DNA from 3 places in the Streptomyces sp. GB4-14 genome. Region 1 is predicted to be linked to each of the others. Evidence: predicted binding sites of a transcription regulator. Region 1 holds the regulator's gene; each other region holds the start of a gene.

Evidence for each region. The regulator HrcA, encoded in region 1, represses chaperone genes, less so after heat shock. The targets are predictions, from matches to a motif close to TTNGCACTCNGNNNNNCNGAGTGCNAA.
Region 2: groL (chaperonin GroEL) is a predicted target of HrcA. The motif match lies at 3,478-3,504, and genes of this name have one in related genera.
Region 3: groES (co-chaperone GroES) is a predicted target of HrcA. The motif match lies at 2,149-2,175, and genes of this name have one in related genera.

What each region holds. Positions count from the first base shown of each region.
Region 1 covers NZ_RZHO01000002.1:4,447,168-4,457,625, reverse strand. The annotation lists gene ELQ39_RS21635 (ribonuclease Z) at 1-892, opposite strand, end outside; gene ELQ39_RS21630 (histidine triad nucleotide-binding protein) at 899-1,252, opposite strand; gene ELQ39_RS21625 (S41 family peptidase) at 1,331-4,474, opposite strand; gene ELQ39_RS21620 (hypothetical protein) at 4,583-5,125, opposite strand; gene ELQ39_RS21615 (16S rRNA (uracil(1498)-N(3))-methyltransferase) at 5,239-5,979, opposite strand; gene ELQ39_RS21610 (nitronate monooxygenase) at 5,976-7,049, opposite strand; gene dnaJ (molecular chaperone DnaJ) at 7,162-8,301, opposite strand; gene hrcA (heat-inducible transcriptional repressor HrcA) at 8,302-9,318, opposite strand; gene ELQ39_RS21595 (MBL fold metallo-hydrolase) at 9,481-10,209, shown strand; gene ELQ39_RS21590 (DUF3097 domain-containing protein) at 10,244-10,458, shown strand, end outside.
Region 2 covers NZ_RZHO01000002.1:3,570,932-3,581,389, reverse strand. The annotation lists gene ELQ39_RS17790 (hypothetical protein) at 1-96, shown strand, start outside; gene ELQ39_RS17785 (NADH:flavin oxidoreductase) at 346-1,473, opposite strand; gene groL (chaperonin GroEL) at 1,691-3,313, opposite strand; gene ELQ39_RS17775 (cold-shock protein) at 3,747-3,950, opposite strand; gene ELQ39_RS17770 (ubiquitin-like small modifier protein 1) at 4,381-4,656, opposite strand; gene thrC (threonine synthase) at 4,746-6,035, opposite strand; SAM riboswitch class I at 6,053-6,199, opposite strand; gene ELQ39_RS17760 (glucosyl-3-phosphoglycerate synthase) at 6,339-7,307, shown strand; gene ELQ39_RS17755 (alpha,alpha-trehalose-phosphate synthase (UDP-forming)) at 7,414-8,802, shown strand; gene otsB (trehalose-phosphatase) at 8,813-9,673, shown strand; gene ELQ39_RS17745 (DUF3263 domain-containing protein) at 9,763-10,005, opposite strand; gene ELQ39_RS17740 (extracellular solute-binding protein) at 10,015-10,458, opposite strand, start outside.
Region 3 covers NZ_RZHO01000002.1:2,436,720-2,447,177, forward strand. The annotation lists gene groL (chaperonin GroEL) at 1-1,543, opposite strand, end outside; gene groES (co-chaperone GroES) at 1,695-2,003, opposite strand; gene ELQ39_RS12120 (polysaccharide deacetylase family protein) at 2,302-3,096, opposite strand; gene ELQ39_RS12125 (polysaccharide deacetylase family protein) at 3,093-3,980, opposite strand; gene ELQ39_RS12130 (THUMP-like domain-containing protein) at 4,104-5,279, shown strand; gene ELQ39_RS12135 (RNA polymerase sigma factor) at 5,300-6,565, opposite strand; gene ELQ39_RS12140 (YciI family protein) at 6,624-6,980, opposite strand; gene ELQ39_RS12145 (LCP family protein) at 7,082-8,173, opposite strand; gene ELQ39_RS12150 (LacI family DNA-binding transcriptional regulator) at 8,263-9,315, opposite strand; gene ELQ39_RS12155 (hypothetical protein) at 9,446-9,709, opposite strand; gene tsaD (tRNA (adenosine(37)-N6)-threonylcarbamoyltransferase complex transferase subunit TsaD) at 9,706-10,458, opposite strand, start outside.

The DNA.
Region 1 (10,458 bases):
GTAGCTGGATGCGGTCCAGGTCCCTCGCCACCGTCAGGTCGCCCTCGTAGCCCGCCGCGCGCGCCTGGCGTTCGAACTCCGCCGGGTCCGTGTAGCGCTGGCTGAAGTGGGTCAGGACCAGGTGGCGGACGCCCGCCTCGCGGGCGACCCCTGCCGCCTGACCCGCCGTCAGGTGGCCGAACTCCACCGCCAGGGACTCGTCCTCGTCGAGGAACGTCGACTCGATCACCAGCATGTCGCAGCCCTCGGCCAGCGCGTACACGCCGTCGCACAGGCGGGTGTCCATGACGAACGCGAACCGCTGTCCGCGCCGGACCTCGCTGACGTCCTCCAGGGCGACGCCGTTCAAGGAACCCTCGCGCTGGAGGCGGCCGACGTCCGGCCCCTTGACGCCGTGCGCGGCGAGCCGGTCGGGCAGCATGCGGCGGCCGTCGGGTTCGACGACCCGGTAGCCGTACGCCTCGACGGGGTGGGAGAGCCGGCGCGCCTCCAGGGTGTAGCCGGAGGTGCGGACGAGCGGGCCGTCGGTGTCGACGGGGGCCTCGAGGAGGGCGACGGTCTCGCGGTAGGCGGTCGCGTACCGCAACCGGTCGAAGAACCGCTGCCCGGAGCGCGGGTAGTGCACGCTCACCGGGTGCGGCACCTTGTCGAGGTTGATCCGCTGGATCACCCCGGCGAGCCCCAGCGAGTGGTCGCCGTGGAAGTGGGTGACGCAGATCCGGTTGATGTCGTGCGCGGCGACCCCGGCGCGCAGCATCTGCCGCTGGGTGCCCTCGCCGGGGTCGAAGAGGAAGCCCTCGCCGTCCCAGCGCAGCAGGTAGCCGTTGTGGTTGCGGTGCCGGGTCGGGACCTGGCTGGCGGTGCCGAGCACCACCAGTTCACGGACGGACAACGCGGCCTAGCCGGGGGGCCACTCGAGACCGCGCCCGCCCAGCACGTGGGCGTGCGCGTGCCACACGGTCTGGCCGGCGCCGCTGCCCGTGTTGAACACGATGCGGTAGCTCTCCAGCTTCTCCTGGTCCGCGACGGCCTGCGTCTCGCGCAGCACGTCCGCGGCGAGCCCCGGCGCCGCGGCGGCGAGCGCCGCGGCGTCCCTGTGGTGCGCCTTCGGGATCACCAGGACATGGGTGGGCGCCTGGGGGTTGATGTCACGGAACGCGACGGTCGTGTCCGTCTCCCGCACGATCGTCGCCGGGATGCTGCCCGCGACGATCTTGCAGAACAGACAGTCGTCCTGCGGTTCCCCTGCCATACGCCCTCCTCGGCCCGGCGATCACTACAGGGGCATGCTACCGACCCGGCCCCGGCCCGTCGTGCCGCACGGGTGGGGTCACGACAGCTGCGGCGGCACCTTCGCCGGGGTCTCCTCCAGCGCCTCCAGCGCCAGCCGCACCGCCTCGTCGAGCTGGACGTCCCGCCCGGCCGCGTAGTCCTGCGGGCGCTGGACGACCTCGATGTCGGGGTCGACGCCGTGGTTCTCGACGTCCCAGCCGTAGCCCTCCAGCCAGAAGGCGTACTTGGGCTGGGTGACCAGCGTGCCGTCGACGAGCCGGTAGCGGCTGTCGATGCCGATGACGCCGCCCCAGGTGCGGGTGCCGACGACGGGGCCGATGCCGAGCGCCTTGATCGCCGCGTTGACGATGTCCCCGTCGGATCCGGAGAACTCGTTGGCGACGGCGACGACGGGTCCCCGGGGCGCGTCGCGCGGGTAGCTCTCCGCGCGCATCCCGCGCGGCAGGTCCCAGCCGACGATCCGCCGGGCCAGCTTCTCCACCACGAGCTGCGAGGTGTGGCCGCCGCGGTTCTCCCGCACGTCCACGACCAGGCCCTCGCGCAGCACCTCCACGCGCAGGTCGCGGTGGATCTGCGCCCAGCCGGGCGCCTGCATGTCGGGGACGTGGATGTAGCCGAGCCGGCCGCCGGACTTCTCCAGCACGTACGCCCGCCGGTCGGCGACCCAGGCGTGGTAGCGCAGCGGCTCCTCGTCGGCGAGCGGGACGACGACGGCGTGCCGCGGCTCGCCCCCGCCGGCCGGTGACACGGTCAGCTCGACGGGTTTGCCGGCCGTGCCCACCAGCAGCGGCGCGGGACCGGTGACCGGGTCGACGGGCTGTCCGGCGACGGCGACGATCGCGTCGCCGGGACGGATCGCGACGCCGGGCGCGGCGAGCGGGGAGCGGGCCTCCGGGTCGGAGGTCTCGGCGGGCAGGATGCGGTCCACCCGCCAGCTGCCGTCCTCGTGCCGGGAGATGTCCGCGCCGAGGAGTCCCTGCCGGGCTCCGCCGCCGAAGCCGCCGCGCGGGGTGACGTAGGCGTGCGAGGTGCCGAGTTCGCCGTGCACCTCCCAGAGCAGGTCCACCAGGTCGTCGTGGGTGGCCAGCCGGTCCAGGACGGGCCGGTAGCGGTCCAGCACCCCGTCCCAGTCGACGCCGCTCATGTCGGGACGCCAGAAGTTGTCCCGCATGATGCGGCCGTTCTCCTCGAACATCTGCCGCCACTCGGCGGACGGGTCGACGAACTGCCGCACCCGCGCCAGGTCGACGGTGATGTTGCTGTCGCTGTCGTCGTCGGAGGAGGCGCGCCGGTCGCTGGGCACGACCTTGAGGCGCCCGTCGGTCCACAGCAGCACCCGCTTGCCGTCGCCGCTGACCTCGAAGTGGTCGGCGTCCACGGCGAGGTGCTCGATCCGCTGCTGGGCGAGGTCGTAGCGCTCCAGGTCGGTCTTGGGGTCCGGGTCGTCGGGTGTGGCCCGGGACGCCCCGAGCACGCCGCGCACCGGGTGGCGCAGCCACAGCACGCCGTCCTTGGCGGCGCGCAGGTTGCTGTAGCGGGCGGCCTCGACCGGGAACGGCACGATGCGGTCGGCGAGCCCGTCGAGGTCGATGCGGGTGGTGGGGGTGCCCTCGCTGTCGGGGGTCTCGTCCCGGTCGGGGGTCTCGAAGGGACGGCCGTGCCGCTGCGGCCCGAACGGCGACGGGGTGGCCGCCGCCAGCGTGATCAGGTACGGCCGTGCGCCCTCGACGAAGGCCAGGTCGAAGACGTGCTCGTCGTAGACCGGGTCGAAGGAGCGGGTGGACAGGAACGCGAGGTGCTTGCCGTCGAGGGTGAAGGCGGGCGCGTAGTCCTGGAAGCGCAGCGGGGTCGCCTCGGTGACCGACAGGTCGGTGGTGTTGGCGAGCTTGATCTGGCTGAGCGGGCGCGGGCCGGGGTGGGACCAGGCGAGCCAGGTGGAGTCGGGCGAGAAGACCAGCCCGGAGACGTCGCCGTCCTCGCTGCGGTCGACCTCGCGGACCTCGCCGGTCTCCCGCTCGACGAGCAGGACGCGGCCGTCGTGCGAGGCGATCGCGGCGCGGCTGCCGTCGGGCGCCATCGCCAGGCCCACGACCCTGCCGAGCTGTCCGGCGGCCAGCCGGCGCGGGGTGGCGCCGGGGGCCGGTCCGGTGGCGGGGGCGAACTCCAGGGCGTCGTCGCCCTCGGCGTCCGTCACCCACACCACCCATTCCTCGCCGTCCGCGCGGAAGGTGCGCGGGCGCCGGGCGCGGACGCCCGGGGTGGCGGCGAGCGCACGGGCGGGTCCGGAGCGGTGGGTGACCCAGTGCACGGTGCCGCGTACGCAGACGGCGCTGCCGCGCGCGGTGTGGTCGGGGGACGCGGAGCCGAACCAGCGGGCCGCGTTCACCGGGAACGGCTGGAGGTCGACGCGCTGCCCGCCGAGCCGGACGTCGAGGCGGCGCGGCTCGGCGGTGTCGAGGTCGTCGAGGATCCACAGCTCGCCGGCACCGGACCAGACGACCCGGATGCCGTCGGTGGCGGCGTGACGGGCGTAGAACCCGTCCAGCGGGGTGTGGCGGCGCAGGTCGGAGCCGTCGGCGAGGGAGGAGTACAGCGCGCCCGTGCCCTCGTGGTCGGAGAGGAAAGCGATCCTGTCCCCCGCCCACAGCGGGTACTCGATGTTCCCGTCGAGGTCCGCGTGCAGCCGGACGAACTCGCCGTCGCCCTCCCGGTCGATCCACAGCTTGCCCGCGGTGCCGCCCCGGTACCGCTTCCAGGCGGCGGCCTCGCGGCCCATCGTCGCGGACAGCAGCACCGTGTGCGGGCCCGCGGCGACCTCGCCGACCGGCCCGTACGGCAGGGTCTCGGCGGGTCCGCCGTCGAGCGGCACGGCGCGCGCCCAGGTGCGGCGCAGGCCGGCCTGGCCGTGCGTGCTCAGCGCGAGGACCCGGCCGTCCGCGGTCCAGCCGCGGACCTGGGTCTTCATGCTGCCCCAGTGGGTGAGCCGCCGGGCGGGGCCGCCGTCGACGGGGGCGACGTGCACCTCGGGCGCGCCGTCGCGGGTGGAGGTCCAGGCGACGGTGGTGCCGTCCGGGGAGATCCGGGGATGGTTCACCGGCACGTTGTCCGCGCTGACCCGCCAGGCGCGGCCGCCGTCGAGCGGGGCGAGCCACACGTCGTCCTCGGCGGTGAAGGCGACCAACTCGCCGCGCAGATGCGGAAAACGGAGGTATGCGCTGGATGCGACCGATGCAGGCTGTGTCACCCGGTCACCCTATGGGCGCGCGTGCGGTCCGGCCAGGGGTTCCGATCACTTGCCCTCGACGGGGCGACAGGACGGGTACTGGTCGCACCACACCGTGGTGGTGACGGTCACGGTGACGGTGGGCCGGGGGCCCCGCTGCGTCGGTTCGCCCACGCGCGGCGGGCTCTTGGAGTCGCAGTCGCCCAGTCCCTCGACGCGGAACACCTGCCGGCCGTCCACCTTCGCGGTGATGTCCCCACGAACGCAGGCGTTGTTGACGGCGTGGGTGACCCGTCCGGTGACGGTGATCTCCTTGCCGCCCTCGGTCTCGCCCTCGCAGTCGACCGAGGCGGCGGTCTCCTGAGACGCCGGCGACGCGGACCTGTCCCGGTCTCCGAAGGACGCGGTGCAGGTGAGCCAGCGGACCTTGTCCTTCTGGCGGTTGAGCTCCTTGGTCACGGTCCCGTCGGTGGTGATCGCCACGGCGGCGGAGCTGAGGCTGCCGCCTTCGCACGCGGTCACGCCGGTGACCGCGGCCACGGCGAAACCGGCGGCAAGTGCGAGCCGCCGCCCTCGTGTTCCCCGCGGGAACCTCGTCATCGCCCCCATGCAGGGCAGCGTGCCACTGCCGCTCGCGCGGCGGTAGGGCGCATTGGGCCACGTGTGCCTCGACAAGCCCCTCCGGCGTTCGGGGAGCGTGGTCGTGGCGGAGCCCTCCGGCCTCAGGACCAGCGGCCGGTACGGCCGAGCAGCAGCGCCGCCGCGGCGGTTCCCGCCGTGGACGTCCGCAGCACACTCCGCCCCAGGCGGTACGCCCGCGCCCCGACGCTCTCGAACAGCGCCAGCTCCTCGGGTGACACCCCGCCTTCGGGTCCGACGACCAGCACGACGTCCCCCGTGTCCGGCAACGGGACCGAGGCCAACGGCTCCGTTCCGGATTCGTGCAGCACCGCCGCGAACCGCGCTTCGGCGAGAAGTGAGGCAACCTGCTTGCTCGTCGCCGCGTCAGCGACCTCCGGGAACCGCACCCGGCGGGACTGCTTGCCCGCCTCCCGGGCGGTGGCCCGCCACTTGGCGAGGGACTTGGCGCCCCGCTCGCCCTTCCACTGCGTGATGCAGCGCGAGGCGGACCACGGCACGATCGCGTCGACACCGACCTCGGTCATGGTCTCCACGGCCAGCTCGCCCCGGTCGCCCTTGGGCAGCGCCTGCACGACGGTCAGCCGGGGCGTCTCCACCGGCTCCTCGACGACCTCGCCGAGCCGGACGATCAGCCGGTCCTTGCCCTCGGTGCCGTCCACCTCGCCGGCGGACCAGCGGCCCGCGCCGTCGGTGAGGACGACCTCCTCGCCGGCCCGCAGCCGCTTCACGGCGACGGCGTGCCGGCCCTCGGGGCCTTCGAGGACGTAGCGGCCGGTGCCGTGCGTGTCGAAGTCGTCGACGACGAAGACGGGGGCGGTCATCGGGCACCTCCGGCCGACAACGCTGTCCGGGCGGCGGCCAGTTCGGCGACCAGGACCTCCACCAGCTGTCCGGCGGGCAGCTCGCGGGCCATCCGGTGACCCTGTCCCGCCCACAGCGCGAGGCCCTGCGCGTCCCCGGCCTTCGCGGCGGCCTGGCGCAGCGGCGCGGTGAGGTGGTGGACCTCCGGGTACGCGGCGGGCGCGTACGGCCCGTGCTCGCGCAGGAAGCGGTTGACCAGGGCGCGCGCCGGGCGGCCCGTGAAGGCGCGGGTCAGCTCGGTGCGGACGAAGAGGGGGTTGGTGAGGGCCTGCTTGTGCAGGGCGTGCGCGCCGGACTCGTGGGCGGTGACGAAGGCGGTGCCCAGCTGCGCCGCGCTCGCGCCGGCGGCGAGGACGGCGGCGATCTGGCCGCCGCGCATGATGCCGCCGGCGGCGACGATCGGGATGCCGACGGACTCGCGGACCTGGGCGACCAGGGACAGCAGTCCGACGCCGGTGCCGTCCGTCTCGGGGATGTCCCGGTGGGTGCCCTGGTGGCCCCCGGCCTCGACGCCCTGGGCGATCACCACGTCGGCGCCGGCCCGTTCCACGGCGCGTGCCTCCTCGGCGGTCGTCGCGGTGACGAAGGTGAGGGTGCCGACGCGGTGCAGCGAGTCGATCACCTCGCGGGCCGGCACGCCGAAGTGGAACGACACGACCGGCACGGGGTTGTCGAGCAGCACGGCGAGCTTGGCGTCGTAGCCGTCGTCGCGGCCGCTCTCGGGGTCGCCCAGCTCGGTCTCGTACCAGGAGGCCTCGCCGGCCAGCTGGTGGGCGTAGACGTCGACGGCGGCCGGGTCGGCCGTCTCGGGCTGGGGCAGGAAGAGGTTGACGCCGAAGGGGCGGGAGGTGAGTCCCCGCAACTGCTTGATCTCCTGGTACATCCCGTCCGCGGTCTTGTACCCGGCGGCAAGGAAACCGAGCCCGCCCGCGTCGGACACGGCGGCGGCGAGCTGCGGCACCGATACGCCGCCCGCCATGGGCGCCTGCACGATCGGGTGCGGGAAGAGATCGGTCAGTACGGAGGACATGACCGCATGTTGTCACGTCCCCCGACCAACTCCGAATTGGCCCTTCCCCTTGGCATAAGCCACTTTTCACCGGGCCGCCGACCACGCCGGCAACCCCTCGCGGGGGACGGGATCAACGCCCGTTGAACGCGTCCTTCAACCGCGAGAACAACCCCTGCTGCCCCGGCTGGAACTGCCCCGTGGGCCGTTCCTCGCCGCGCAGCTTGGCCAGTTCGCGGAGGAGGCGCTCCTGCTCCGGGTCCAGCTTGGTCGGGGTCTGCACCTCGACGTGCACGATGAGGTCGCCCCGGCCGCCGCCGCGCAGGTGCGTGACGCCCCGGCCGTGCAGCGGGATCGACTGGCCGGACTGGGTGCCGGGCCGGATGTCGACCTCCTCCATGCCGTCCAGCGTCTCCAGCGGCACCTTGGTGCCGAGCGCCGCCGCGGTCATCGGGATGGTGACCGTGCAGTGCAGGTCGTCCCCGCGCCGCTGGAACGTCGGGTGGGGCAGCTCGTGGATCTCCACGTACAGGTCGCCGGCGGGACCGCCGCCGGGCCCGACCTCGCCCTCGCCCGCCAGCTGGATCCGCGTGCCGTTGTCGACACCGGCCGGGATCTTGACCGTGAGCGTGCGGCGGGAGCGGACCCGGCCGTCGCCCGCGCACTCCGGGCAGGGCGTGGGCACGACCGTGCCGAAGCCCTGGCACTGGGGGCAGGGGCGCGAGGTCATGACCTGGCCCAGGAAGGACCGGGTGACCTGCGAGACCTCACCGCGGCCGCGGCACATGTCGCAGGTCTGCGCGGTGGTGCCGGGGGCCGCGCCCTCGCCGCTGCACGTGGTGCAGACGACGGCCGTGTCGACCTGGATGTCCTTGGTCGTGCCGAAGGCGGCCTCGTCCAGCTCCACCTCGATCCGGATCATCGCGTCCTGGCCGCGGCGGGTGCGCGAGCGCGGTCCGCGCTGCGACGCCGTGCCGAAGAACGCGTCCATGATGTCGGAGAAGTTGCCGAAGCCCCCGGCCCCGAAGCCGCCCGCGCCGCCGGCGCCGCCGGACTGCGAGAGCGGGTCGCCGCCGAGGTCGTAGACCTGCTTCTTCTGCGGGTCCGACAGCACCTCGTAGGCGGCGTTGATCTCCTTGAACCGCTCCTGGGTCTTCGGATCCGGATTGACGTCCGGATGCAGCTCGCGGGCGAGCCGCCGGAAGGCCTTCTTGATCTCTTCCTGCGACGCGTCGCGGCGTACGCCGAGTACGGCGTAGTAGTCCGTGGCCACCTATGACTCCGCCAGGATCTGTCCGACGTACCGTGCCACTGCGCGTACCGCTCCCATCGTTCCGGGGTAGTCCATGCGGGTCGGTCCGACCACGCCGAGCTTGGCGACAGCCTCGCCGCCCGAACCGTAGCCGACCGACACGACGGACGTGGAGTTGAGTCCTTCGTGGGCGTTCTCGTGACCGATCCGTACGGTCACACCCGGATCCTTCGCCTCGCCGAGCAGCTTGAGGAGCACGACCTGCTCCTCCAGCGCCTCAAGGACGGGCCGGATCGTGAGGGGGAAGTCGTGGCCGAAGCGGGTGAGGTTGGCGGTACCGCCGATCATCAGCCGCTCCTCGTTCTCCTCGACGAGCGTCTCCAGGAGAGTGGAGAGCACCGTGGAGACCGTACCGCGGTCGTCGGCCTCGAAGGCTTCCGGGAGGTCCTCCACCAGGCTCGGCACATCGGTGAACCGGCGGCCCGCGACCCGGCTGTTGAGCCGCGCCCGCAGGTCGGCCAGGGACGCCTCGCCGAACGGCGCCGGGCAGTCGACCATGCGCTGCTCGACCCGGCCGGTGTCGGTGATCAGCACCAGCATCAGCCGCGCCGGGGCGAGGGACAGCAGCTCCACGTGCCGCACCGTCGAACGGGTCAGCGAGGGGTACTGCACCACGGCGACCTGCCGGGTGAGCTGCGCGAGCAGCCGCACCGTGCGGGCCACGACGTCGTCGAGGTCGACGGCGCCCTCGAGGAAGTTCTGGATGGCCCGCCGCTCGGGCGGGCTCATCGGCTTGACGCCGGCCAGCTTGTCGACGAACAGCCGGTAGCCCTTGTCGGTGGGGATGCGCCCGGCGCTGGTGTGCGGCTGGGCGATGAAGCCCTCCTCCTCCAGGGCCGCCATGTCGTTGCGCACGGTGGCCGGGGAGACGCCGAGGTTGTGCCGCTCGGTGAGGGCCTTCGACCCCACGGGCTCCTCGGTGCCCACGTAGTCCTGGACGATCGCGCGCAACACCTGGAGCCTGCGTTCACTGAGCATCGCGCACACCTCCAGCTGGCTTCCGCCCGGTAACGACTCTGGCACTCTTCGCACGCGAGTGCCAGACTTCCCCGGCCCAGTGTACGGCCGGGGGGTACGACGTCGGCAAGGCCGGTCCGTGCCGTGGTGCCGGGTGACGTCGTCCCCGCTAGCGTCCCGGTCATGACCGTGACTTGGGAAGAGTCGGGATGGGAGCAACTGGCCCCGGGGGTCGGGCGGCGCCGGCTGCCGGGGTGGGACTGCACCGCGGGGATCGTCGTGGGCGCGGACGGCGTCCTGGCCGTCGACGCGGGCTCGTCCCTCGCCGAGGGCGCGCGGTTGCGGACCGAGGCGCGGGAGCTGACCGGCCGCCGTGTGACGCATCTCGCGCTCACCCATCCGCACTTCGACCACGTCCTCGGGGCGCCGGCGTTCGCGGACGCCGAGGTGTACGGCGCGGTCGGTCTGGACGTGGCGCTCGCCGGGCGGGGACGGGAGGAGCTGAGCGCGGACGCGGTGCGCTGGGGTCTCGACCCGGCGGCGGCCGACGAGGCGGTGGCGGCGCTGGTCCCGCCCCGGCACGCGGTGTCCGGCGAGTGGACGCTGGACCTGGGCGGCGGCCGCCAGGCGCTGCTGGCGAACGTGGGTCCCGGCCACACCGCGTACGACCTGGCGGTGCTGGTGCCCGGCGACCCGGAGGTGGTGTTCTGCGGCGACCTGGTCGAGGAGTCGGACGAGCCGCAGGCGGGTCCGGACGCCGTGCCGTCCCGCTGGCCGGCCGCGCTGGACCGGCTGCTGCGGCTGGGCGGCGAGGACGCGGTGTACGTCCCCGGTCACGGCGCGGTGGTCGACGCGGCGTTCGTGCGGGCCCAACGGGACGCGCTGGCGGCCCGGTTCGGCGTGTCGGACTGATCACCGCACCGGTGTTCCTCGTATCGTCGGCAGAATGCGCCAGTACTCCGCCGATCTGACCCCTCCGTGGAAGAAGCCGCAGTCCGTCCCCGAGGTGCCGGCCGAGCCGGGCCTCGTGGTGGAGGAGCCCGGCACCGGGTTCTGCGGCGCCGTGATCCGCTGCGAGGCCGGCACCGTGACCCTGGAGGACCGCTTCGGCAAGCACCGGGTGTTCCCGCTGGAGCCGCGCGGGTTCCTGCTGGAGGGTCG
Region 2 (10,458 bases), 880 kb from region 1:
GCCTACCGCGTCGTCCACGAGTTCACCGACTACGAGGTCCTGCGGGTATGGGGCACCCCGGTCCGCGTGGACATCGAACCGATGGGCAACATCTGAACCGCGCGAGCCGCACGCCACCTTGAGCAGCACGGGGTGCGCGGCGCCCCCGGGGCGTCTCATGGGTGCCGTCCGCCACCCCCGGAGCGTGCGGCTCGTCTTCCTTGGCTCCCGCCTCGAGCGGCGGGCGTGTCACCCGGCCCGGCCGCGCGCCCCCGCGTGGCAGTCGCCCGACACGGACCACGCGGCACGAAGGCGCGGCGCCCCCGCCGGAGGGGCACCGCGCCACGCCCGGAAGCCGGGCCGGACTCAGCTCAGCGACCTCAGCGACGCCGCGTCGTACGCGGTCAGCTCGTCGAAGCGGCCGGCCAGCACCTTCGCCGCCCACTCCGGGTCCTGGAGGACCGCCCGGCCCACCGCGACCATGTCGAACTCGTCGCGCTCCAGGCGGTCGAGAAGGTCGTCGATGCCGCGCAGCCCGGCGCCCTCGCCGAGGAAGGCGCGGCCGAACTCGCCGTCCAGGCCGACCGATCCGACCGTGATCGCGGGACGGCCGGTCAGCTTGCGGGCCCAGCCGGCCAGGTTGAGGTCGGAGCCGTCGAACTCGGGGAGCCAGTAGCGGCGGGTGGACGCGTGGAAGGCGTCGACGCCGGCCGTGGCGAGCGGGGCGAGGATCGCCTCCAGCTCCTGCGGGGTCTCGGCGAGCCGGGCGTCGTAGTGGTCGGCCTTCCACTGCGAGAAGCGGAAGACGACCGGGAAGCCGGGCGACACGGCCGAGCGCACGGCCTGCACGATCTCGACCGCGAACCGCGTGCGGGCCACCGGGTCGCCGCCGTAGGCGTCGGTGCGGCGGTTGGTGCCGGCCCACAGGAACTGGTCGATGAGGTACCCGTGGGCGCCGTGCAGCTCCACGCCGTCGAAGCCGATGCGCTCGGCGTCGGCCGCCGCCTTCGCGAACGCCGCCACGACGTCGTCGATGTCGGCCCGGGTCATCTCCTTGCCGCCCTCGGTGCCGTCCAGGCGCAGCCCCGACGGGCCGACCGCCGGCGCCTCGGGGAAGGGCGGCTTCCCCTGTTCACGGACCATGCCGACGTGCCACAGCTGCGGCATGATGCGGCCCCCGGCCGCGTGCACCGCCTCCGCGACCTTCGCCCAGCCGGCCAGCTGGTCCTCCCCGTGGAACCGCGGGACGCGGTCGCTGATGCCGGCGGACGGGTGGCCGACGTACGTGCCCTCGGTGACGATCAGCCCGACCCCGGCGGCGGCCCGGCGGGCGTAGTACGACACGACGTCGTCCCCCGGCACGCCGCCCGGCGAGAACTGGCGGGTCATGGGCGCCATGACGATGCGGTTGGGCACGGTCAGCCCGTTCAGGGCGACCGGCCGGGCCAGGATCTCGGCGGCACGTCCGGTGGTCTGGGAGGCGGCGACGGTCATCGGGGGATCTCCTCGCGGATACTCGACGGTATGTGTACGTGCATACAACGCACACATCGTCGAACCCGCGCGAGGCGCAGAGCATTCCCGCCCCCTCCCCGCCCCTACCCGTGACGCCGGTCACCCCGAGGCGCCCGGACACGCCGAAGGGCGGCACCCCCACTGCGGGAGTGCCGCCCTCCGGATTTCGGACGGGTCCGAACCTGACGGGTCAGGCTCAGAAGTCCATGTCACCGCCCGGCATGCCGCCGCCGGCCGGGGCCGCGGCCTTCTCCGGCTTGTCGGCGATGACGGCCTCGGTGGTGAGGAACAGCGCGGCGATCGACGCGGCGTTCTGCAGCGCGGAGCGCGTCACCTTGGCCGGGTCGATGATGCCTTCCTTGACCAGGTCGACGTACTCGCCGGTCGCGGCGTTCAGGCCGTGGCCGGGGGTCAGGTTGCGCACCTTCTCCACCACGACACCGCCCTCGAGGCCGGCGTTCACGGCGATCTGCTTCAGCGGGGCCTCGAGCGCGAGCTTCACGGCCTGGGCGCCGGTCGCCTCGTCACCCTCGAGCTCCAGCTTCTCGAACACCTGGGAGGCCTGCAGCAGGGCCACGCCACCACCGGCGACGATGCCCTCCTCGACGGCCGCCTTGGCGTTGCGCACGGCGTCCTCGATGCGGTGCTTGCGCTCCTTGAGCTCCACCTCGGTGGCGGCGCCGGCCTTGATGACGGCCACACCGCCGGCGAGCTTCGCCAGGCGCTCCTGCAGCTTCTCGCGGTCGTAGTCCGAGTCGCTGTTCTCGATCTCGGCGCGGATCTGGTTCACGCGGCCCTGGACCTGGTCGGCGGAGCCGGCGCCGTCCACGATGGTGGTCTCGTCCTTGGTGATGACCACCTTGCGGGCCTTGCCCAGCAGGTCGAGGGTGGCGTTCTCCAGCTTGAGGCCGACCTCCTCGGAGATGACCTCGCCGCCCGTGAGGATGGCGATGTCGCCGAGCATGGCCTTGCGGCGGTCGCCGAAGCCCGGGGCCTTGACGGCGACGGACTTGAAGGTGCCGCGGATCTTGTTGACGACCAGGGTCGACAGGGCCTCGCCCTCGACGTCCTCGGCGATGATCAGCAGCGGCTTGCCCGACTGCATGACCTTCTCCAGGAGCGGGAGCAGGTCCTTGACGCTGGAGATCTTGGAGTTCGCGATCAGGATGTACGGGTCGTCGAGGACGGCCTCCATACGCTCCATGTCGGTGGCGAAGTACGCCGAGATGTAGCCCTTGTCGAAGCGCATACCCTCGGTGAGCTCCAGCTCCAGACCGAAGGTCTGGGACTCCTCGACGGTGATGACGCCTTCCTTGCCGACCTTGTCCATGGCCTCGGCGATGAGCTCGCCGATCTGGACGTCGGCGGCGGAGATGGAGGCCGTGGAGGCGATCTGCTCCTTGGTCTCCACGTCCTTCGCCTGCTCCAGCAGGGCGGCGGAGACCGCCTCGACGGCCTTCTCGATACCGCGCTTCAGGGCCATCGGGTTGGCGCCGGCGGCGACGTTGCGCAGGCCCTCCTTGACCAGGGCCTGGGCGAGAACGGTCGCCGTGGTCGTACCGTCACCGGCGACGTCGTCCGTCTTCTTGGCGACTTCCTTGACCAGCTCGGCGCCGATCTTCTCGTACGGGTCCTCGAGCTCGATCTCCTTGGCGATGGAGACACCATCGTTGGTGATCGTGGGGGCGCCCCACTTCTTCTCGAGGACGACGTTGCGGCCCTTGGGGCCGAGCGTCACCTTCACGGCGTCCGCGAGCTGGTTCATGCCGCGCTCGAGGCCGCGCCGCGCCTCCTCGTCGAACGCGATGATCTTGGCCATGTGAAGTGGTCCCTCCAGGACTGGGGGTGATTCCTTCGGACCGCGCCCGCGCCCGCGACGGACGGCTCGCCGGCCGTGTGGTTCCTTGCACCACCCGGCCTGGCGGGCCTCACCGACCCGGTCCTTCGTTGTCACTCTCACCTTCAGAGTGCTAACGCCAATGATTAGCACTCGACCCCGGAGAGTGCAAGGCGCGCTCGCGGAGCGGCGCCGGATTCGAGAGGCCCCCGAGAGGCGTACGAGCCAGTCGCACCAAGGGTTCGCGCCCGCGCTCAGCCTCGGGCGAACACGGCGCGCACGGCGCGCGCGCCTAGGGCACGACGAGACACGACGAGGCACGACGAGGCACGACGAGACACGACGAAGGGCCCGCACCCCGGAGGGTGCGGGCCCTGTCGCCGGCAGAAGATGTCGCGTGCGGCTGGTAGCGCGTTCAGGCGGTGACGCGAACCATGTCGGCCTGCGGGCCCTTCTGACCCTGCGAGATCTCGAACTCGACCCGCTGGCCCTCTTCAAGGGTGCGGTAGCCGTCCATCTGGATCGCGCTGTAGTGGACGAAAACATCCGCACCACCGTCGACCGCGATGAAGCCGTACCCCTTCTCCGCGTTGAACCACTTGACGGTGCCCTGAGCCATGCCTAACTCCCCTATTACTGGCCCTTGCACAGATCCACACTTCGCGGACCCGGGTCAGACCTCACCCCCCAACGGTTGGGGGCGTGCGCCGGAACGCGTCGACCGCGGCTGAATGTATCTGTCCAACTGCCGTCTGCAACAGGTCAATCGGACGAGAAATCTGGACGCCACCGGTCCGGAATGTGGCAAGAATTCGCCAGAATTCAGGGCAAGTCGGGCCGGGCAAAGGAGACAAAAGCCGCGAAAGGAGCCCGCACTTTGGCTACATCCAGTCGGGTCTGCGGCAGGAATTCAGGGTTCTCGATCTCTGGATCGGGAGCGCGTTCCCCAACTCTACCGCGCTCAACCCCATGGAATTGCCCCCTCCGGATCTCTCACGGAGGGGGCAATGCCGTAAACGCTCGGTAACGATCATTACCGAAGGTAATGATCAGCCTCCGGCGACCGCCGGGATGATCGAGACGCCGGCGCCTTCCGGGGTGGCCGTCTCCAGCCCCTGCTCGAAGCGCACGTCGTCGTCGTTGACGTACACGTTCACGAACCGGCGCAGCTTGCCCTGGTCGTCCAGGACGCGCGCGGCGATGCCGGTGTGCTTCTTCTCCAGGTCCTGGATGACCTCCCCGAGGGTGGCGCCCTCGGCGGTGACCTCGGCCTTGCCCCCGGTGTAGGTGCGCAGAATGGTAGGGATACGAACGGTGACGCTCACTTTGAACCTCCGGTCAGGTGACAACCCCAGGGGCGCGGGGAACTGCGCGAACAACCCCCGCCGGCCCGCGGACGATGGACGAGCGGCTCTCAGACGAGCCCGGCCTCACGGAATGACTCCAGGCTGGGCCGGATCGTCGCCGTCAGCCCGGTCCCGGCCACCGCGTCCAGCGTCTTGAGCCCGTCCCCGGTGTTCAGCACGACCGTGGTGAGGGACGGGTCGAGCGCCCCGCTCTCGATGAGCTTCTTCGTCACGCCGACCGTGACCCCGCCCGCGGTCTCCGCGAAGATGCCCTCCGTCCGCGCCAGCAGCTTGATCGCCTCGACCACCTGCGCGTCCGTGACGTCCTCCACCGCACCGCCCGTGCGACGCGCGACGTCCAGGACGTACGGCCCGTCCGCCGGGTTGCCGATCGCCAGCGACTTGGCGATCGTGTTCGGCTTCTGCGGGCGGACGACGTCGTGCCCGGCCTTGAAGGCGGTGGACACCGGCGAGCACCCCTCGGCCTGGGCGCCGAAGATCTTGTACGGCTTGTCCTCGACGAGCCCGAGCTTGATCAGCTCCTGGAGACCCTTGTCGATCTTCGTCAGCTGCGAGCCGGAGGCGATCGGGACGACCAGCTGGTCCGGCAGGCGCCAGCCGAGCTGCTCGCAGATCTCGTACGCGAGGGTCTTGGAGCCCTCGGCGTAGTACGGCCGCAGGTTGACGTTGACGAAGCCCCAGCCCTCGCCGGCCGGGTCGCCGATCAGTTCGGAGCAGAAACGGTTGACGTCGTCGTAGTTGCCCTCGATGCCGACGAGCTCGCCGCCGTAGACGGCGGCCATGACGATCTTGCCCTGCTCCAGGTCGTGCGGGATGAACACGCAGGAGCGGAAGCCGGCCCGGGCGGCGGCGGCGCCGACCGCGCCGGCCAGGTTGCCGGTGGAGGAGCAGGACAGCGTGGTGAAGCCGAAGGCGCGCGCGGCCTCCAGTGCCTGGGCGACGACCCGGTCCTTGAAGGAGTGCGTGGGGTTGCCGGAGTCGTCCTTGACGTAGAGGCCGCCGGTGACGCCCAGCTCGCGGGCCAGGTTGTCGGCCTGGACGAGCTTGGTCCAGCCCGGGTTCAGGTTCGGCTTGGTCGCCACGTCCGCGGGGACGGGCAGCAGCGGCGCGTAGCGCCAGATGTTCGCGGGACCCGCCTCGATGCGCTTGCGGAGCTCTTCGGTGTCGTAACCCGAGAAGTCGTAGGCGATCTCCAGCGGGCCGAAACACTCCTCGCAGGCGAAGACCGGGCCGAGGGGCACACGGTGGCCGCACTCGCGGCAGGACAGCGCGGCGGCGGGACCCAGGTCGACGGAGTTCGCGGTGTCGGTGGTGCTTGCAACAGTCTGCACAGCCATGGAGGCGAGGCCCTTTCTCCTCATCTTCCTCACGACGCACTTCGCCGTGAGACGGATTTGGCACCTTCCCTAGCCGGGAGCCTCGCCACGTCGCGTGACAGGAACCGACTGGAGGGTTGCCGGGGCTTCATCGGGCCGTGTCCCTCTGCCCCTCTGGATGAGCGGTGTTCAGTTGTGCGCCCCGACACCCCCCGGGATGCGGGGTCCGTCGGCGCTGTTCAAGACTGTAACCGAAGGCCCGGACGGCGGAGGAAGCCGTCCGCACACCGAGATGGACCACCCCCGGCCAGTGAGGAGTCCGCCGTGCTGGAAGAAGTCGAGCGCTGGCTGATCGAGCGCTCCTGGTCGGTGTCCGACCGTCCTCTGCACCGGATCCTGGCGGCGAAACGGGCCTCCGGACAGACGGTGAGCGTGGTGCTGCCCGCGCTGAACGAGGAGGCCACGGTCGGCGACATCGTCTCCGTCGTCCGGCACGACCTGGTGCTCCAGGTGCCGCTGGTCGACGAGGTCGTGGTGATCGACTCCGGCTCCACGGACCGCACCTCCGAGGTGGCCGCGGCTGCGGGCGCGAGGGTGGTGCACCGGGACGTGATCCTGCCCCGCATACCGGCCGTGCCCGGCAAGGGCGAGGTGCTGTGGCGGTCGCTGCTGGTCACCCGCGGTGACATCGTGTGCTTCGTCGACGCCGACCTGAGGGACTTCTCCTCCGACTTCGTCACCGGCATCGTCGGCCCGCTGCTCACCGAACCCGGTCTCCAGCTCGTCAAGGCCATGTACGACCGGCCGATGACGCTGGCCGACGGGAGCACCACGGGCGCGGGCGCCGGGCAGGGCGGCCGGGTCACGGAGCTGATGGCCCGCCCGCTGCTCAACATGCACTGGCCGCAGCTCGCCGGGTTCGTGCAGCCGCTGGGCGGGGAGTACGCGGCCCGCCGCAGCCTCCTCGAACAGCTCCCGTTCCCCGTCGGGTACGGCGTCGAGCTGGGCATGCTGGTCGACGCCCTGCACCTGGTGGGCCTGGACGCGCTGGCCCAGGTGGACGTGGGCGTGCGCAAGCACCGGCACCAGGACGGGCAGGCGCTGGGCCGGATGGCCGCCGCGATCTACCGCACCGCGCAGCTGCGGCTGGCCCGCGCGCATCTGCTGCGGCCGTCGCTGACCCAGTTCGAGCGCACCGGGGACGCCTTCGAGCCCCGCACGTACTCGGTGGACACCGAGGAGCGGCCGCCGATGAGGGACGTCGCGGAGTACCAGGCCCGCCGGGTGGCCTGACCCCGACGGCCCGCCCCGCCGCCGGGTGGCCCGGCCTCGTCCACCGCCGGCCGGTGTGACGCACCGCCACGTTTGAGGCACGGGGGGCCGGGCTAGGTTGAGGCGTATGGCTTCAAGCTTCGGTGCAGCTCAGGTGCTGGTCGCCTCCAACCGGGGGCCGGTGTCGTACGCGGTCGCGGACGACGGTTCGCTGAGGAGCAGGCGGGGCGGCGGGGGACTGGTCTCCGGCCTCTCGGCCATCGGCCCCGAGTCGGGCGCCCTGTGGGTGTGCTCGGCACTGTCCGACGGCGACCGCGAGGCCGTGCGGCGCGGGGTCGGGGAGGACGGCGTGCGGATGCTGGACATCCCGGCGGACGTGCACGCGGACGCGTACAACGGCATCGCGAACTCGGTGCTGTGGTTCGTGCACCACATGCTGTACCAGACCCCGCTGGAGCCGGTCTTCGACGCGGAGTTCCGCCGTCAGTGGGCCTCCTACGAGACCTACAACCGCGCGTTCGCCGAGGCGCTGGCCGAGGAGGCCGCCGAGGGCGCGGCCGTCCTGGTGCAGGACTACCACCTCACCCTGGTCCCCGGCATGCTCCGCGAGCTGCGCCCCGACCTGCGCATCGGGCACTTCTCGCACACGCCGTGGGCGCCGCCCGAGTACTTCGCGATGCTGCCCGACGACATCGCGCGGCAGGTGCTGCGCGGGATGCTCGGCGCCGACCGGCTCGGCTTCCTCACCCGGCGCTGGGCGGACGCGTTCACCGCGTGCTGCGAGCGGTTCGCCGGCGGGCTCGGAGAGACCCGCATCGGGGTGCACGGGCTGGGCGCCGACGCGGACTTCCTGCGCGCCCGGTCGCACGAGGCGGACGTCGACGAGCGGATGGCCGCCCTGCGCGAGGAGATCGGCGAGGGGCGCCGGACGATCGTCCGCGTCGACCGCACCGAGCTGTCCAAGAACATCGTGCGCGGCCTGCTGGCGTACCGGCAGCTGCTGGACGACCGGCCCGAGTGGCGCGAGCGTGTGGTGCACGTCGCCTTCGCCTACCCGTCCCGGCAGGACCTCGCCGTCTACCGCGACTACACGGCCGAGGTGCAGCGGCTCGCCGAGGAGATCAACGAGCGGTACGGCACGCCCGGCTGGCGCCCGGTCGTCCTGCACGTCAAGGACGACTTCGCCCGCTCGCTGGCCGCGTACCGGCTGGCCGACGTGGCCCTCGTCAACCCCATCCGCGACGGCATGAACTTGGTCGCCAAGGAGGTCCCGGTGGTCTCCGACGCGGGCTGCGCGCTGGTGCTGTCCCGCGAGGCCGGCGCCCACGAGGAGCTCGGTGAGGACGCGATCACCGTCAACCCGTACGACGTCGTCCAGACGGCCGAGGCACTGCACGAGGCGCTGTCCATGCGCCCGGAGGACCGCACGGAACGCGGCAAGCGGCTGGCCGCGGCGGCGACCGCGCTGCCACCGGCGCGGTGGTTCCTGGACCAGCTCGAAGCACTGCGTGGATAGGTTGGGGCGCATGGCCAGTCAGACGGATTCCACGGACCCCGGCGACCTGCCGACGCCCGCCACGCAGGCCGGGCGGGACGGACTGGACGCCCTTCTGGCCCGCCCGGGCAAGGCGCTGATCGGGCTCGACTTCGACGGCACGCTCGCGCCGATCGTGCCCGACCCCGAGCAGGCGCGCGCCCACCCGGGCGCGGTGCCCGCGCTCGCCGCGCTCGCCCCGAAGGTCGCGGCGGTGGCCGTCGTCACCGGCCGCCCGCCGGGTGTCGCGGTCCGCCACGGCGGTTTCGCGGGCGTGCCCGGTCTCGAGCACCTGGTGGTGCTCGGTCACTACGGCGCCGAGCGCTGGGACGCGGTCACCGGTACCGTCACCGCCCCAGCCCCGCACCCCGGCGTCGCTGCCGCCCGCGCCGAGCTGCCGGGGCTGCTGGACCGGGTGGGGGCGTGGCAGGGCACGTGGATCGAGGAGAAGGGCCGGGCGGTCGCCGTCCACACCCGCAGGGCGTCCGACCCGCAGGCCGCCTTCGAGGCCCTTCGCGAGCCGCTGGCGGACCTCGCGACGCGGCACGGTCTTGTCGTGGAGCCGGGGCGGATGGTGCTGGAGCTGCGGCCGCCGGGGATGGACAAGGGGGTCGCGCTGCTGGAGTACGCGCGGGAGATCGGGGCGGGGTCGGTTCTCTACGCCGGGGACGACCTCGGGGACCTGGCCGCCTTCACGGCGGTGGACAAACTCCGCGCCTCCGGCACGCCGGGTGTGCTGGTGTGCAGCGGCAGCGAGGAGGTCACGGAGCTGCGTGAGCGTGCCGACCTGGTGGTCGACGGTCCGTCGGGGGTGGTGGGACTGCTGCGGGCGCTGGCCGGGCGGCTCGCCTGACGAGGGTTTCCGCGTCACACGCCGGAGGGGCCGGGAACCGGCCCCTCCGGCGTGTGGGGAGCGGGGTCCGGGGCGGAGCTTCGGCACGGTCACCGCTCCGCGCGCCGCGCCTCCCGCACTCGCCGCAGACGGTTCACCGTCACGGGATCGTGGGCCAGCGCCCGCGGGTCGTCGAGCAACGCGTTGAGGAGTTGGTAGTACCGCACCGGTACCAGCCCCAGCTCCTCGCGGATCACCCGCTCCTTCGCCCCCGGCGAGGCAGCCCCCCGCCGCTCCAGCGCCAGCACCGCCCGCTCGAGCTGCCCCAGCCCTTCGCTCTCGCGTTCACCCATGCCGGCAGGCTACTCCGCGCTCTCCGCCCGCACGGCCGCCGCCTGAAGCTCCCCCAGCACACCCGCCGGACTGCCCCCCGGCTCCACGGCCCGCCCGATCTTCTGCTTGATCGCCGCGTTCACCGAGGCCCACGACATCTTGCCCACCGGGTACAGCTCCGACAGCGGCAGCTGGTCGAGGAACGGCTTGAGTTCCTTGTCCTGCCCCGACGCCGCCATGGCCCGCGACGCGGAGTTGGTGACCGGCAGCAGGTCGTACTCGCGGGAGAACTTCAGCACGTTCTCCTCGCTGTAGACGAAGTCGAGGAAGTCCCCGATCTCGTCGCGGTGCCCGTTCTTCTCGAACGCCATCATCCAGTCGGCGACGCCCAGCGTGGACGGCGTCCTCCCCTCGGCGCCGGGGATCGGCACCATGCCGTACTTCACGCCCTTCTTCTGCGCCATCTCCATCAG
Region 3 (10,458 bases), 2.0 Mb from region 1:
GCAGGAGGGAGGCGATGGAGGCGGCGTTCTCCAGGGCGGAGCGGGTGACCTTGACCGGGTCGATGACGCCGGCCTTGATCAGGTCGCCGTACTCGCCGGTGGCGGCGTTGTAGCCGCTGCCCTTCTCCAGCTCGGAGACCTTGGAGACGATGACGTAGCCCTCGAGGCCGGCGTTCTCGGCGATCCAGCGCAGCGGCTCGACGGCGGCCTTGCGGACCACGGAGACACCGGTGGCCTCGTCGCCGGTCTTGTCGAGGTTGCCCTCGAGGACCTTGACGGCGTGGACCAGGGCGGAGCCACCACCGGAGACGATGCCCTCCTCGACCGCGGCGCGGGTCGCGGAGATGGCGTCCTCCAGACGGTGCTTCTTCTCCTTCAGCTCCACCTCGGTGGCGGCGCCGACCTTGATCACGCACACGCCGCCGGCCAGCTTCGCGAGGCGCTCCTGGAGCTTCTCGCGGTCCCAGTCGGAGTCCGTGGCCTCGATCTCGGCCTTGATCTGGCCGACGCGGGCCTCCACGTCCTCCTTCTTGCCGGCGCCGTCGACGATCGTGGTGTCGTCCTTGGTGACGGTGACGCGGCGGGCGGAGCCGAGCACGTCCAGGCCGACCTGGTCGAGCTTGAGGCCGACCTCCTCGGAGACGACCGTGGCGCCGGTGAGGACCGCCATGTCCTGCAGCATCGCCTTGCGGCGGTCACCGAAGCCGGGCGCCTTGACGGCGACGGCGTTGAAGGTGCCGCGGATCTTGTTGACGACCAGGGTCGACAGGGCCTCGCCCTCGACGTCCTCGGCGATGATCAGCAGCGGCTTGGAGGCGTTGGCCTGGATGACCTTCTCCAGCAGCGGCAGCAGGTCCGCGATGGCGGAGATCTTGCCCTGCGTGATCAGGATCTGCGGCTCGTCGAGGACGGCCTCCATGCGCTCCTGGTCCGTCACGAAGTACGGCGACAGGTAGCCCTTGTCGAAGGCCATGCCCTCGGTGAAGTCCAGCTCCAGACCGAAGGTGTTGGACTCCTCGACGGTGATGACACCGTCCTTGCCGACCTTGTCCATCGCCTCGGCGATGAGCTCGCCGACCTGCTGGTCCTGGGCGGACAGCGCGGCGACGGCGGCGATGTCGGACTTCTCGTCGATCGGGCGCGCGGTGGCGAGGAGGTCCTCGGAGACGGCGGCGACCGCGGCGTCGATGCCCTTCTTCAGGGCGGCCGGGGAGGCGCCGGCGGCGACGTTCTTCAGGCCCTCGCGGACCAGCGCCTGGGCCAGCACGGTGGCGGTGGTGGTGCCGTCACCCGCGATGTCGTTGGTCTTGGTCGCCACCTCCTTGACCAGCTGCGCGCCGAGGTTCTCGTACGGGTCCTCGATCTCCACCTCGCGGGCGATCGTGACACCGTCGTTGGTGATGGTGGGGGCGCCGAACTTCTTGTCGATGACGACGTTGCGGCCCTTGGGGCCGATCGTCACCTTGACCGTGTCGGCAAGCTTGTTGACGCCGCGCTCGAGGGCGCGACGGGCGTCCTCGTCGAACTTCAGGATCTTCGCCATGGCAGCGGGAGCCCTCTCGGAAATCTAGATGAAATAACTGCGCCCCTGGGCCGCCCGGCTCCTTGTCGGATGCTGGGGCCAGGGGCGCAGTGTTCGAGCAGAAGTACTTGCTACGAGGTCGGGTTCTCCGGGGCAGGCCCCCGGGGTCCCCTTACTTCTCGACGATCGCGAGGACGTCGCGGGCCGAGAGGACGAGGTACTCCTCGCCGTTGTACTTGACCTCGGTGCCGCCGTACTTGCTGTACAGAACGACGTCGCCGACCTTCACGTCGAGCTCGACGCGCTTGCCGTCCTCGAAGCGGCCCGGACCGATGGCCAGGACGACGCCCTCCTGGGGCTTCTCCTTGGCAGTGTCCGGAATGACCAGGCCCGAAGCCGTGGTCTGCTCGGCGTCGAGCGGCTGGACCACGATGCGGTCCTCGAGCGGCTTGATGGCAACCTTGGAGCTGGCGGTCGTCACGATCCGACCTCCCCCTTCGGAGATCTCACGGGGTTAACTGTCTGAGGTGGCGACCAGGTCGATCCGTCGTCGCGGGTGCCGGACCTGCCCGTCGCGTTTTGGCACTCTCCAGGGGGGAGTGCCAGACCTGAGACTATGACCGCGATTAGCACTCGGTCAAGCGGAGTGCCAATTGCCGTGCGGCGCGTCGGGAGGCGGGGGTGTTTTTCGGGGCGCGGTTGTGCGGTGGGCGGTGTTGCTCGGAACGCCCGGGGCGCTGCGCCCCCGGACCCCCGCTGTCGGCCTGACGGCCTCGTCCTCAAGCGCCGGACGGGCTGGGACTGGCCGCGGCCGGGCTGGGAGCGGCCGGGCGCGTACGGCCAGGGAGGTACTCCTCCAGCCTGCCCACCCTCAAGTCCCGCTCCTCCAGTTCCGTCAGGAGCCGCGTCGTGCGTTCCGCCAGGGACAAAGGCGGGGCCTCGCCCGAGGGTACGGAGACGATGTCGCCGGGGCGCAGGTGGCGGGGGCCGTGGGTGTACGTGAGGTGGCCGTCGGGTTCCAGGGTCACGCGCCACAGGACCACCGCGGCGATGCCGCACTCGGCGGCGGCACGCAGGGTGGCGGTGTCGTGGCGGCCGTAGGGCGGGCGGAAGAGGCGGGGCCGGATCCCGAAGCGGGCCGCGAGTTTGCGCTGCTGGCCGCAGATCTGGGCGCGCTGGGCGGCGAGGGGCAGGCCGGGCAGGGCCGGGTGGTCGAGGGTGTGGTTCTGGAGGTTGGCGCCGACCGCGCGCAGGCGGGCGAAGTGGCCGTAGCCGGGGCCCATCACGCTGTCGGTGAGGAACATGCTGACCGGCAGCCTGCGCTCGCGCACCAGGTCGATGAAGCGGGGGTCGCGTTCGGCACCGTCGTCGTAGGTGAGGAAGACGACCGGGTCGTCGGTGGTGACGTGGTCGACGACCGGGGGGAGCGGCGCCGGGGCGACGGCGGTGGCCGGCCCGCCGGCGCGGGAGGAGACGTGTCCGGCGCCGGACGGGGCCGCGCATCCGGCGGTCGCGGCGAGCAGCAGGGCGAGGGCGGCCGGGAAGGGCCCCGGGGCCCCGCGCCGCCGCCTCACAGGTAGTCCTCCAGCCTGGCCACGGCGTATCCCTCGGCCGTCACCTTGTCGAGGAAGCGGCGGGCCATGTCCCGCATGGTGCCGTCCCAGTCGTCGCGGCCCCGGAAGTGGGAGAGCACGATGTCGCCCGCGCGGATCCTCCGGTCCCACTCGCGGTACTCCCAGTGGCCGGCGAAGACCTCCTCGTTCCACAGCGGGACGTGGGTGATGCCGCAGCTCTTGGCGGCGCGCAGGGTCGCCTTGTCGTAGTTCCCGTAGGGCGGGCGGAAGAGGACCGGGCGGGTGCCGTAGCGCTTCTCGATGACGTCCTGCATGCCGCAGATCTCGCGTTCCTGCTCGGCGCGGGAGAGCGCGGGCAGGTAGGGGTGACGGAGCGTGTGGTTGTGCAGGCTCACGCCGCGCTGCTGCATGTCCTTGAAGTAGCCGTAGTCGTCGTTGACGACGTAGTCGCTGAGGAAGGCGCTGTAGGGCACCTTCAGCTCGGTCATCATCCGCAGGAACTCGGGGTCCTTCTCGGCGCCGTCGTCGATGGTGAGGAAGACGACCTTCTCCTCGACGGGGACGGTGGTGAACACCGGCGGGAGTCCCAGCCGTTCGTGGCCGTCGACCTCGAAGCCGTCGCGGGTGGTGATCCGCGGCTTCTTCGCCGGGGGCGGCGGCGCGGTCAGCGGGACCTTCTTCAGGCCCCAGCGCTTCGCCGCGGCGGCGCGTGCGGCCTGCGCGGCGCGCAGCTTCTCGGCGTAGGAGTCGAGGGCGCGGGCCGGGGGCGCCTGGAGGGGCTGGCCGCCTGCCGGTTCGACGGTGTCGCCGTCCTTGCCGCAGCCGGAGGCGAGGGCGGCGAGCGCGAGGGTGGCGAGACCGGTCCGCACCCCCAGCCGCCGCATCCGCTTCTTATCGTTTTGTCCTACTACTCGCATGGAGCCGGATCCTCGCAGCCGCCCGGTCCGCGTGCGGCCCGACACCGCGGCCGGAGGCGCACGGTCCACCGACTGGCCCACAATGACCCGGTGAACGACCTCGCCCCGCTTCTCACCCCCGAAGGCCGCGCCCTGCTCGACGAGGTGCGCGACACCGACCCGGCGCACGAACTCGCCGTCGCGACCCGGCTGCGCCGCGACCACCCCGCCGAGCTGGTCTCCGCGGCGCTCGGCCAGGCACGGCTGCGGCAGCGGGCGGTGGCGAAGTTCGGGGAGGAGGACGCGGCGCGGATGTTCTTCACACCGAACGGGGTGGAGCAGTCGACCCGGCGCAGCGTCGCCGCGTACCGGGCGGAGCGGCTGCGGGCGGCCGGCGTACGGTCGGTCGCCGACCTGTGCTGCGGGATCGGCGGGGACGCGGTCGCGCTGGCGCGGGCCGGGATCCGGGTCCTCGCGGTGGACCGGGACCCGCGGGCGGCCGCGGCCGCCCGCGCCAACGCGGAGGCGCTCGGCCTCGCCGGCCTGATCGAGGTGCGCGAGGCGGACGTGACGGAGGTCGACACGTCCGGCTACGACGCGGTGTTCGTGGACCCGGCCCGGCGCTCCTCGAAACGCGGCCGGATCTTCGACCCGGAGGCGTACTCGCCTCCCCTGTCCTGGGCGGTGCGGGCGGCGCTGAAGGCGCCCCGGGCCGCCGCGCTGAAGATCGCGCCCGGCATCCCGCACGAGGCGGTCCCGGCCGAGGCCGAGGCGGAGTGGATCTCCGACGGCGGGGACGTGAAGGAGGCGGTCCTGTGGTTCGGCACCGCCCCCGGCACGGTCCGCGCGACCCTGCTCCCGGGCCCGCACACCCTGGTCTCCCGCGGCCTCCCCGACCCCGGGGTCCGCCCCGTCGGCCGCTACCTGTACGAGCCCGACGGCGCCGTCATCCGCTCCCACCTGGTGGCCGAGGCCGCCGAGCCCCTCGACGGCGGCCTGATCGACCCGACCATCGCCTACGTCACCGCGGACACCCTGACCCCGACCCCGTACGCCACGGCGTACGAGATCACGGACCGGCTCCCCTTCAACGTCAAGAAGCTGAAGGCCCTGCTCCGGGAGCGCGAGGTCGGCGTCCTGACGGTCAAGAAGCGAGGCTCGGCTGTCGAACCGGAGGAGCTCCGCCGCAAGGCGCTCCCGAAGCCGCACGGCACGGCATCGGTCACGGTCTTCCTGACCCGGGTCTCCGGTGCGCCCACGATGCTGCTGGGCCACCCGGTGCGCTGAGGCACGCCGGCGCGAAAGGCTCAGCCCCCCGCCCCCTCCGCCCGCCTCCGCAGCATCTCCCGTTCCCGGGCGTTTCCGGCCAGGTCCGCCGCCCGCAGGAACTCCTCCCGTGCCTCCTCCGTCCGTCCGAGGCGGGACAGGAGGTCGCCCCGGACGCTCGGCAGCAGGTGGTAGTCGCGCAGCGCAGGTTCCCCGGACAGCGCGTCCACCAGCGGCAGCGCCGCCTGCGGGCCCTCCGCCATGGAGACGGCGACCGCGCGGTTGAGTTCGATCACCGGGGACGGTGTGCGGGCGGCGAGCAGGCCGTAGAGGGCGGTGATGCGGTGCCAGTCCGTCTCCTCGTAGCGGTACGCGTGCGCGTGGCAGGCGGCGATGGCCGCCTGGAGGACGTACGGGCCCGGAGGGCCGGAGGCGACCGCGTCGGCGCGGGCGAGGGCGGTGGCGCCGCGGGCGACGAGCATGCGGTTCCAGCGGGCGCGGTTCTGGTCCGCGAGCAGCACCGGCTCGCCGTCGGGGCCGGTGCGGGCGGCGGTCCGGGAGGCCTGGAACTCCAGCAGGGCCGTCAGCCCGTGCACCTCGGGCTCCTTCGGCATCAGCCCGGACAGCACACGGGCCAGCCGCAGCGCGTCCTCGCACAGCGCGGGCCGCAGCCAGTCGTCGCCCGCGGTGGCGGCGTACCCCTCGTTGAAGATCAGATAGATCACGTCGAGGACCGAGCCGAGACGGGCCTCGCGGTCGGGTCCGTACGGCACCTCGAAGGCGATGTTCCTCCTGGCCAGGGTGCGCTTGGCGCGGACGATCCGCTGGGCCACGGTCGCCTCGGGGACGAGGAAGGCGCGGGCGATCTCGGCCGTGGTCAGGCCGCCGAGCAGCCGCAGGGTGAGGGCGGTGCGCGCCTCGGCGGACAGCACCGGATGGCAGGCGGTGAAGACGAGCCGCAGCAGGTCGTCGTCGATGTCGTCCGGGTCGGCGGGCTCCTCCGGCGGGGCCGTCACCGTCGTCTGGTCCCGGCCGATCTCGGCGAGCTTGCGGGCGTAGGTCTCGCGCCGGCGCACCAGGTCGACGGCGCGGTGGCGGGCGGTGGCCGTGAGCCAGGCGCCCGGGTTGTCGGGCACCCCGTCGCGCGGCCACCGCTCCAGGGCCGCGACCAGGGCGTCCTGCGCCAGTTCCTCCGCTATGCCGACGTCCCGGACGATGCGGGCCACCGCGGCGACCACCCGCGGGAACTCCATGCGGAAGACGGTCTCGACGGCCCTGTCCGGCCCGGCGGTGGGCTGTGGTGTCACAGCCCACCATCAGACACCCGTACGGCCGCACGGCCAAGCGGGGCCCTCGGGCCGCCCGTCAGCCCTCCTCGATCTCCCGGACCTCGCAGGTCACCGTCCAGTGCGGCTCGTGCACCTTCAGGAACCGCTTGGTCCACTCGATCGCCTCGGCCTTGTCCTTGGCCTGGAGGATGGCGTACCCGCCGATGACCTCCTTGGTCTCGGTGAACGGCCCGTCCGTCACGGACAGCCGGCCGCCCTCGTAGTGGACCCGGGAGCCCTGGGCGGTCGGAGTCAGTCCGGCGGTGTCCAGCAGGACGCCGTTCTTGGTCATCTCCTCGATCAGCTCGCCCATCCGCTGCATCAGCTCGGGGCTGGGCCCGCCCTCGGGGGCGTTGTTCTCGTCGATCCGGATGAGGGAGAGATAGCGCGGCATGTCGGCTCCTCGTGGTGTGCGGGCCGGGTCCTTCCCGGCCTCTCACCCTTGCGTCGAACGGCGCGGACGGATATCGACACCCGGCGGGAGGAATTCTCGCCCTACTTCAGCGAGGCCCACAGCCGCCGCGCTTCCGGCTCGTCGGGCACCACCCGGTCGGGGTCGGAGGGGGCGGGCAGCACCGGCATGGTCACGGTGGTGACCCGGTCGGCGGTCAGTCCTTCCACGCTGCGCGCGAGGGACGCCAGTTCGCCGAGCGAGTCCAGACCCGTGTCGGTGGTGAGGCCGCCGGTGAGGGCGTCGGCGGCCCCGAACAGCGCGGCCGGGTTCGCCGGCAGGTCCAGCTCGGTGATCTGCCGGACCAGCGCCTTCACCAGGTCCTGCTGGAGCGTGATCCGGTTCAGGTCGCTGCCGTCGCCGACGTCGTACCGGGTGCGGGCGAGCGCGAGGGCCTGTTCGCCGTCCAGGTGGTGGGTGCCGGCGTCGAGCGTGAGATGGCTGCGGTCGTCGTCGATGTCCTCGCGGGTGGTGACGGTGACCCCGCCGAGCGCGTCGACCAGACGGGCGAACCCGGCGAAGTCGATCTCGACGTAGTGGTCCATGCGCACGCCGGTGAGGGCCTCGACGGTCTTCACCGCGCACACCGGACCGCCCACCTCGTACGCGGTGTTGAACATGACCCCGGACGCCGGCCGTGTTGCGCCCCCGTCCCCGGACGGGCAGGACGGCCGGTCGACGAGGGTGTCGCGGGGGATGCTGACCACCGTCGCGGAGGTCCGCCCTGTGTCGAGGTGCACGACCATCGCGGTGTCGGACCGCGCGCCGCCCTCCGGCCCGCCGCCCAGCTTCCGGTTCTCCGCGCCGCTGCGCGAGTCGGAGCCGAGCACGAGCAGGTTCAGCGCCCCGGCCGGCAGTGGCGAGGCGTCCCCGTACGGCGACGGGACCGGCGTGGCCGTACCCCGGGCGGGGCGGTCGTCCCCCAGGGCCTGGTCGATGTCGACGCCGCGGATGTTCCCGTCCAGCCGCAGATACGCCCAGGCGGCAGCGCCCGCGCCGAGCACCAGCAGCCCGGCCAGCATGCCCCCGACGGCCCGCAGCGTCCGTCTTCTGCGCCGGCCGGGCCGCACGTCCGCGCCCCCGGCGTCCCCTCCGGCGCTGTCCCCGCTTGTCCCCTGATGTCCCGTCACAAGCAGGAACGTACGTCCGAATTATGACGGGCGGCGTTCCCCGGACGTTTTTCTCGCGAAATTCTCAGATTCGCAACTACCTGCCGCCGGGCGGCTCAGCGCACCGGCGGCGCGGCCGTGCTGCTCCGCACCACCAGGCTGGTGGCCAGCTCCACCCGGGTCGCCGTCGAGCTGTCCTCGCCCTTGCCGAGGTCGAGCACCAGCTTCGCCGCCGCCTCCGCCATCTCCGTCAGCGGCTGCCGTACGGTCGTCAGCGGCGGGCCCACCCAGCGGGCCACCGGCAGGTCGTCGAACCCGACCACGCTCAGGTCCTCCGGGATCCGCAGCCCCAGTTCACGCGCGGCCTCGTACAGCCCGAGCGCCTGGAGGTCGTTGCCGGCGAACACGGCGGTGGGCGGGTCCTCGCGGCGCAGCAGGGCGAGTCCCTGCCGGTAGCCGGCGTCGTGGTGGAAGTCGCCGGAGACGATCAGCCCGGGGTCGACGGGCAGCCCGGCGGTCTCCAGTGCGGCCCGGTAGCCGTCGACGCGGGCGCGGCTGCACATCATCCGCGAGGGCCCGCTGATGGCGCCGATCCGGGTGTGGCCCAGCTCGATCAGGTGGCGGGTGGCGGCGAGCCCGCCCTGCCAGTTGGTCGCACCGATGGAGGGCACGTCGGTGCCCGGGTCGCCGGCCGGGTCCATCACCACGAACGGGATGCCACGGCTGGTCAGCAGCGCGCGCCCGGACTCGTCGAGGCCGGACAGCACGAGGATCACGCCGTGCGGGCGGCGGGCGGCGACCTGGTCGGCCCAGGTGCGGCCGGGTGTGAGCCGCCCCGCGCTCTCGGACAGCACCACGCTCAGCCCGGCGTCCCGGGCGACGTTCTCCACACCCCGGATGACCTCCATCGCCCAGGCGCTCTCCAGCTCGTGGAAGACCAGGTCGATCAGGGGCGAGCGGCTGGCCTCGGCGCGACGGCGCCGGTATCCGTGGGTGCGCAGCAGTTCCTCGACCCGGGAACGGGTGCTGGGAGCGACGTCGGCCCGGCCGTTGAGCACCTTCGAAACAGTCGGCGCGGAGACACCCGCCTCGCGGGCGATCTCGGCGAGCGTCGCGGTCTGCGTGCTGCGCCCGTTGGTCCGGGTGTCAGCGGGCTGCGGGGAAGTCATGGCGGCGATCGTATCTCCGCGAGCCGCGCGGGCGAAGACTTTCGACGGCTCGGAACATTCGAAACATATGACGAAACATTCGCGTCACACAGCCGTTCCCGCACACCCGGCGCGGCGTCCCCTCCTCCGCTCAGACGCTCCCCAGCGACTCGAACCGCCACCGGTGCACCGCCCGCGTGACCAGCGTGCCCTCCGGCTCGGGGAGCTCGGGGAGGTCGGCGTCGAGGGGCGCGTTCCACCAGGTGATGACGAGGACGCGGTCCTGCGGGGCGCGGAAGACCTCGCGGCGCACCGGGCGGCGGGGCAGTTCGCGGGCCCGCTCCTCGGCCCAGGCCAGCAGGTCCGGGCCGCGGCCGGGGACCGCGCGGGCCTCCCACATCAGCGCGACGGTCATGTGTAGAGGTTCTCCCGGGCGGTCTCGTGGACGTGGTCGTGGGAGTGGGCGGCGCCCGGCACGTGCGGGTCGGTGACCGGGAGGGAGGAGTCCGCGGAGAGGTCCCAGTCGGAGGCCGCGCGGTTGCGGGCGACCATCTCCGCGCCGAGGGCGGCCACCATCGCGCCGTTGTCCGTGCACAGCTTGGGGCGCGGCACCCGCAGCCGGATGCCGGCGGCCTCGCAGCGCTCCTGGGCGAGGGCGCGCAGCCGGGAGTTGGCGGCCACGCCGCCGCCGATCATCAGATGGTCGACGCCCTCGTCCTTGCAGGCCCGCACGGCCTTGCGGGTGAGCACGTCCACGACGGCCTCCTGGAAGGACGCCGACACGTCCCGCACCGGCACCTCCTCGCCTGCCGCCCGCTTGGCCTCGATCCAGCGCGCCACGGCCGTCTTCAGCCCGGAGAAGGAGAAGTCGTACGCCGGGTCGCGGGGGCCGGTCAGGCCGCGCGGGAAGGCGATCGCCGCCGGGTCGCCCTCGCGGGCGTACCGGTCGATGACGGGGCCGCCGGGGAAGCCGAGGTTCAGCACCCGGGCGATCTTGTCGAAGGCCTCGCCCGCCGCGTCGTCGATGGTGGCGCCGAGCGGCCGCACGTCGGAGGTGATGTCGGCGGACAGCAGCAGCGAGGAGTGGCCGCCGGAGACCAGCAGCGCCATCGTCGGCTCGGGCAGCGGCCCGTGCTCCAGCTGGTCGACGCAGATGTGGGAGGC